2 regions of the Streptomyces sp. NBC_01717 genome follow, and region 1 is predicted to be linked to the other one. Evidence: predicted binding sites of a transcription regulator. Region 1 holds the regulator's gene; the other holds the start of a gene.
What was found. Region 1 encodes HrcA, which represses chaperone genes, less so after heat shock. Its sites were predicted from a motif close to TTNGCACTCNGNNNNNCNGAGTGCNAA; they were not measured.

Region 1 (3,405 bases):
CCGAAGCGCGAGCCCCGAGGGGGATCCGAAAGGTGACCGGAAGGGGTACCGCCATATGCCAACCGCCCGCCGGTCCAGGACCGGCGGGCGGTGCGTTGCAGAGGGCGGTGACGCGACGGACGGCGCTCAGCGGCCGTTGAACGCGTCCTTGAGCCGGGAGAACAACCCCTGCTGTCCCGGCTGGAACTGACCGGTGGGCCGCTCCTCGCCGCGCAGCTTCGCCAGCTCACGCAGCAGTCGCTCCTGCTCCGGGTCCAGCTTCGACGGGGTCATCACCTCGACGTGCACGATCAGATCGCCGCGCCCGCCACCGCGCAGGTGGGTGATGCCGCGGCCGTGCAGCGGGACCGACTGACCGGACTGGGTGCCCGGCCGGATGTCGACCTCCTCCAGGCCGTCGAGCGTCTCCAACGGCACCTTGGTGCCGAGCGCGCCCGCCGTCATGGGGATCGTGACAGTGCAGTGCAGATCGTCGCCGCGGCGCTGGAACACCGCGTGCGGCAGCTCGTGGATCTCGACGTACAGGTCGCCGGCCGGGCCGCCGCCGGGGCCGACCTCGCCCTCGCCCGCAAGCTGGATGCGGGTGCCGTTGTCGACACCGGCGGGGATCTTCACGGTGAGCGTGCGCCGCGAACGGATGCGACCGTCACCGGCGCACTCCGGGCACGGGGTCGGCACGACCGTACCGAAGCCCTGGCACTGCGGGCAGGGCCGCGAGGTCATGACCTGGCCGAGGAACGACCGGGTGACCTGCGAGACCTCACCGCGACCGCGGCACATGTCACAGGTCTGGGCGGAGGTGCCGGGTGCGGCGCCCTCGCCGCTGCAGGTCGTACAGACGACAGCCGTGTCGACCTGGATGTCCTTGGTGGTGCCGAACGCGGCCTCGCCGAGATCGATCTCCAGCCGGATCATCGCGTCCTGGCCGCGCCGGGTGCGCGAACGGGGTCCGCGCTGCGACGCCGTACCGAAGAACGCGTCCATGATGTCGGAGAAGTTGCCGAAGCCACCCTGTCCGAATCCGCCCGCGCCACCGCCGCCGGAGGCGGACAGCGGGTCACCGCCGAGGTCGTAGACCTGCTTCTTCTGCGGGTCCGACAACACCTCGTAGGCGGCGTTGATCTCCTTGAACCGCTCCTGCGTCTTCGGATCGGGATTGACATCCGGATGCAGCTCGCGTGCGAGCCGCCGGAAGGCCTTCTTGATCTCGTCCTGAGATGCGTCGCGGCGCACGCCGAGTACGGCGTAGTAGTCCGTGGCCACTTACGACTCCGCCAGGATCTGTCCGACGTAACGTGCCACTGCGCGTACCGCTCCCATCGTTCCGGGGTAGTCCATGCGGGTCGGTCCGACCACGCCGAGTTTGGCGACTGCCTCGTCGCCCGAACCGTAGCCGACCGCGACGACGGACGTGGAGTTGAGCCCCTCGTGGGCGTTCTCGTGCCCGATACGTACGGTCATGCCCGAGTCCTTGGCCTCGCCGAGCAGCTTCAGCAGCACGACCTGCTCCTCCAACGCCTCCAGCACCGGCCGGATCATCAGGGGGAAGTCGTGCCCGAAGCGGGTGAGGTTGGAGGTGCCGCCGATCATCAGCCGCTCCTCCGTCTCCTCGACGAGGGTTTCGAGCAGGATCGAGAGCACGGTGGACACGGTTCCCCGGTCCTCGCTCTCGAAGGATTCCGGCAGATCCTGCACCAGTTGCGGGACGTCCGCGAAACGGCGTCCGACGACCCGGCTGTTGAGCCGGGCCCGCAGATCGGCGAGAGAAGTCTCACCGAACGGCGCGGGGCAGTCGATCATGCGCTGCTCGACCCGGCCGGTGTCCGTGATCAGCACGAGCATCAGCCGGGCGGGCGCCAGCGACAGCAGCTCCACATGCCGCACCGTCGACCGGGTCAGCGAGGGGTACTGCACGACGGCGACCTGCCGGGTCAGCTGCGCGAGCAGCCGTACGGTGCGGCCCACGACGTCGTCGAGGTCGACCGCGCCGTCGAGGAAGTTCTGAATGGCCCTGCGCTCAGGCGACGACAGGGGCTTGACCCCCGCGAGCTTGTCGACGAAGAGCCGGTAGCCCTTGTCCGTCGGGATGCGCCCCGCGCTGGTGTGGGGCTGGGCGATGAAGCCCTCGTCCTCCAGCACTGCCATGTCGTTGCGGACCGTGGCCGGGGAGACCCCCAGTTTGTGCCGCTCGGTGAGCGCCTTGGAACCGACGGGCTCCTCGGTGCCGACATAGTCCTGGACGATGGCGCGCAGCACTTCGAGTCTGCGTTCGCTGAGCATGGCGCACACCTCCAGCTGTGTCACTCGGTGGATCCCGGTCGTTTCCGTCGTTCCTCGAAGAGCCCTGGCACTCGATGCGTACGAGTGCCAGTAATCCCCCGCCAGTGTACGGCGGCCGGGTAGGGCCCTAGCAAGGGCGACCGGCCACGCTACCCCGAGACTGCGCAGGTCGTTGCCGATAGCGTCGCCGCATGGACGCCTCTTGGGAAGAGTTCGGCTGGGAGCGACTCGGCAACGGTGTGGGCCGACGACGGCTTCCCGGGTGGGACGCGACGGTCGCACTGGTGGTCGGAACGGACGGGGCGCTGCTCTTCGACACCGGATCGACGCTGCGCGAAGGCGCGGAGATCCGGGCCCAGGTCGAGGCACTGATCGGCCGGAGGGTGACGCATATCGCACTCAGCCACCCCCACTTCGACCATGTGCTCGGCACCGCGGCCTTCTCCGGGGCCGAGGTGTACGGGGCGGTCGGAGTGACGGATCTCCTGGCCCGCGGAGCGGACGAGCTGCGCGCCGACGCCGTGCGCCACGGGGTGCCCGAGGGGGACGCGGCGCAGTCGGCCGATGTGCTGGTGGCGCCGCACCACCAGGTGCACGACGAGTGGACCCTCGACCTGGGCGGTGGCCACCAGGTGCTGCTGGCGAACGTGGGCCCCGGCCACAGCGGCCACGATCTCGCGGTCCTGGTGCCCGGCTCCCCCGCCGTCGTGCTCTGCGGCGACCTGGTCGAGGAGTCCGGCGAACCGCAGGCGGGCCCGGACGCGATCCCGTCGCGCTGGCCCGCCGCGCTCGACCGGCTGCTGGCGCTGGGCGGCGAGGACGCGGTGTACGTGCCGGGGCACGGTGCGCTCGTGGACGCCTCGTTCGTACGTGCGCAACGTGACCAACTGTCCACTGCCTTCGGCGTGTCGTGACCCGTTCACGTCCTATCGTCGTCCGATGCGCAGCTACCACCCGGATCTGACCCCACCGTGGAAGAAGTCCGCCCCCGTCCCCGAGGTCCCCGCCGAGCCCGATCTGGTCGTGGAGGAGGTCTCCAGCGGCTTCTGCGGCGCCGTGATCCGCTGCGAGAAGACGGCCCAGGGCCCGACAGTGACCCTGGAGGACCGGTTCGGCAAGCACCGG
Region 2 (3,405 bases), 770 kb from region 1:
CGCGATCACATCGACGCGGTCGCCCGGCCGCAACAGCCGTACCGTCGCCGCATCCGCGATCCGGACCGGCGCCGACACCAGTTGAACCGGTCGACGTTCCCCTTCCGGCGCCGAGCCCCCCGCACCGTCGGCCGCCCCGCCGCCACCGTCACCACCGGTCAGGCCCGTCGCGGCCAGCGCCGCAGCTGTCAGCGCCAGCCCGGCCGCCATCGCGCGGCGCTGTCGCCGCACCGCCCGCCGTAACCGACGCCCACCACCCCCGCGCACCCGCAGCGGCGCGAACGCGGGCACCCCACAGGGCGGCGGCGCCGACACCGGCGGGCCGGGGACCGTCGGACGTAGATCGGACGAGGACGTGCTCGGAGAAACGGGCGGGAACATGGCCGACACCACCTGCCGTGAGGAGTGAGGAGCGCGAAGTCCGGCGTTCGGACGAACACCGACGCCCCTCACGATCCACGGTGCGCGCCATTCCCGCCGAGCCCTGTGGACAGCGCACCCGCTGTGGACAAGTCGGTCACCCACCCGCGCCCCACCCGCCTCACGGAGCCACGACCGGAATCAGGACCAGGCCGGAACCAGGACCAGGCCTGAACCAGGACCAGGCCGGAACCAGGACCAGACCCGAGCCAGGACCAGGCCGGAACCAGGACCAGGCCCGAGCCAAGACCAAGCCGCGGTCGCACCCCTTACGGCAGCTCGATCCCCGTCTCGATCCCGTCCAGCGCACGCGCGCAAGAACAGCTGCGCTCCCCTTCCGCAGGCAGCGCCGTCACCGCGTCGAACAGCACCGCCCGCAGCCGGTCCACATTGGCCGCGAACACCTTCAGCACGTCCCCGTGGGAGACGCCCTCGCCCGCCTCGGCGCCCGCGTCCAGGTCCGTCACCAGCGTCATCGTCGTGTAGCAGAGCCCCAGTTCACGGGCGAGCACGGCCTCCGGATGCCCGGTCATGCCGACCACCGACCAGCCCATCGCCGCATGCCAGCGCGATTCGGCCCGAGTCGAGAAGCGCGGCCCCTCGACGACCACCAGCGTCCCGCCGTCCACCGGCTCCCAGCCCTTGGCGCGTGCCGAGGCCAGTGCGACCTTGCGCCCCTCGGGGCAGTACGGGTCTGCGAAGCCCAGGTGCACCACGTTCGACGCCACACCGTCCGCGCGGGTCTCCCCGTCGTAATACGTCTGCGTGCGGGCCTTGGTGCGGTCCACCATCTGGTCCGGTACGAGCAGCGTCCCCGGTCCGTACTCCGGACGCAGCCCGCCGACCGCGCACGGGCCGAGCACCTGACGTACGCCCACGGACCGCAACGCCCACAGGTTGGCGCGGTAGTTGATGCGGTGCGGCGGCACATGGTGGCCGCGTCCGTGGCGGGGGAGGAAAGCGACCCGGCGGCCGCCGATCTCGCCGAGGAAGACGGAATCGCTCGGCTGTCCGTACGGGGTGTCCACGCGAACCTCGGTGACATCCTCCAGGAAGGAGTACAAGCCCGAGCCGCCGATGACACCGATCTCTGCGTTCACCATGCGATCACACTAGCGGGGCTGTAAATGCCGAAGGCCCCGCCGATCGGATCGGCGGGGCCTACGGACGAAGTGTGAAGCTGCGTACCTCGGCTCAGGCGGCCGACGTACCGCTCGACGACGACGCGGAGGACGACGACGAGGAAGAGGAAGCAGCGGACGAGGACGCGGACGACTTCGACTCCGAGCCCGTCGAGGAAGTCGACGAAGCGGAACCGGTTGCCTTCGCGGACGACGACGCCGGCGCGCTGCTCGACGAGGAGCCGCGGCTGTCGTTCCGGTAGAAACCGGAACCCTTGAAGACAATGCCGACCGCCGAGAACACCTTCTTCAGGCGTCCCTCGCAGTTCGGGCACACGGTCAGAGCGTCATCGGTGAACTTCTGCACCGCCTCGAGGCCCTCGCCACATTCGGTGCACTGGTACTGATAGGTCGGCACTTGTCTTCCTCCTGGCACTCTCACTCGATGAGTGCTAACAATCCTCAATGGTAGCTGCTACGGGCAGCTGTTTGCAGTAACGTCTGTCACCTGCCTGAAGGGCAGCGGTCAGGGCTTGGCCGTCGTAGGGGCCGTCGGCCTGAGCGAAAAGCTGCCACATTATGTGGCGGAGGAGTCACACTGACGTATTCCGCTGAGCGAGCGAGCGCATGAATCGTCATTTTCTGGCCGCGACAGGATCGCGGTGAACCGTGCCGCGTGCGGCCATGATGGTCGGGCCGGTGTCAGCCGTGAACGCAGCGTCACCAGGGTCACGAGTGCCAGCACGGTCCCCACCAGCGGCACCACGAATCCGGTGCTCGCGCCGTGGGCGTCCGCCAGCCGTCCGGCGACCGTCACCGCCGCGGCCTGGCCGAGTGCGACCGCGCCCGTCAGCCAGGTGAACGCCTCGGTCCGGGCGGACGCCGGAACCAGCGCCTCGACGAGTGTGTATCCGCTGATCAGCGCGGGTGCGATGGAGAGTCCGACGAGCAGCCCGAGCCCGGCCAGCAGCGGCACGGAGTGCACGGCCCACAGTCCGGACGCGGTCAGGGTCAGCGCCGCGTACCCGGCGATCAGCCTGCGCCGTGGCCCGCTCTTCCAGGCGACGGCACCGCAGGCGATCCCGGCCAGCATGTTGCCGGCCGCGAAGATCCCGTACAGCAGGCCGTTCGCACCGGGCCGGCCGATCTCCTCGGCGAACGCGGTCAGCGAGACCTGCATGCCACCGAAGACGGCACCGATCCCGAGGAACGCCACCGCGAGCACGCGTACGCCCGGTACGGACAGGGCGGAGGTGTGCCGTTCGGAGTCGTCGGACGTGGTGGCGCGGACCGCGGGCTGGGTACCGCGCTGCGCCGCGAAGAGCAGGCCGCCCATCAGCGTCAGTGCGGCCTCCGCGATGAGTCCGGCCGCCGGATGCACCCCGGTGCACAGGGCGGTGGCGAGGACGGGTCCGATGACGAAGGTGAACTCGTCCGTCACCGACTCGAAGGCGGCGGCGGTCGACATCAGGGGCGAGGCCTTCCGTCCGGGTGCCGCGCCCAGCAGCGCCGCCCAGCGGGCCCGCACCATCGGGCCGATCTGCGGGACGGAGGCTCCCGTCGGCACCGCGGCCAGGAACAGCAGCCAGAGCGGTGCGTTCGCCAGTGCGAGTGCCGTCAGCGCCGACACGGACGCCGCGTGCACGAGGACTCCCGGCAGCAGTACGGCGCGCTGGCCGATGCGGTCGGCCAGCTTGCCGCTCTGCGGGGCGAACAGCGCCATGGAGACACCGGTGACAGCGGCGACGGCGCCCGCACTGCCGTACGAGCCGGTGGTGTGCTGAACCAGCAGGACGATGCCGATGGTCAGCATCGCGAAGGGCTGCCGTGCGGCGAAGCCCGGAAGGAGGAAGGTCCACGCACC

Region 2: OHB49_RS24870 (FmdB family zinc ribbon protein) is a predicted target of HrcA. The motif match lies at 1,971-1,997, and genes of this name have one in related genera.

The regions. Positions count from the first base shown of each region.
Region 1 is NZ_CP109178.1:6,241,755-6,245,159, reverse strand. Features, by position in the region: gene dnaJ (molecular chaperone DnaJ) at 127-1,263, opposite strand; gene hrcA (heat-inducible transcriptional repressor HrcA) at 1,264-2,280, opposite strand; gene OHB49_RS28125 (MBL fold metallo-hydrolase) at 2,472-3,194, shown strand; gene OHB49_RS28120 (DUF3097 domain-containing protein) at 3,220-3,405, shown strand, end outside.
Region 2 is NZ_CP109178.1:5,475,251-5,478,655, forward strand. Features, by position in the region: gene OHB49_RS24860 (RcpC/CpaB family pilus assembly protein) at 1-381, opposite strand, end outside; gene OHB49_RS24865 (S-methyl-5'-thioadenosine phosphorylase) at 690-1,523, opposite strand; gene OHB49_RS24870 (FmdB family zinc ribbon protein) at 1,615-1,959, opposite strand; partial or broken gene OHB49_RS24875 (MFS transporter) at 2,177-3,405, opposite strand, start outside.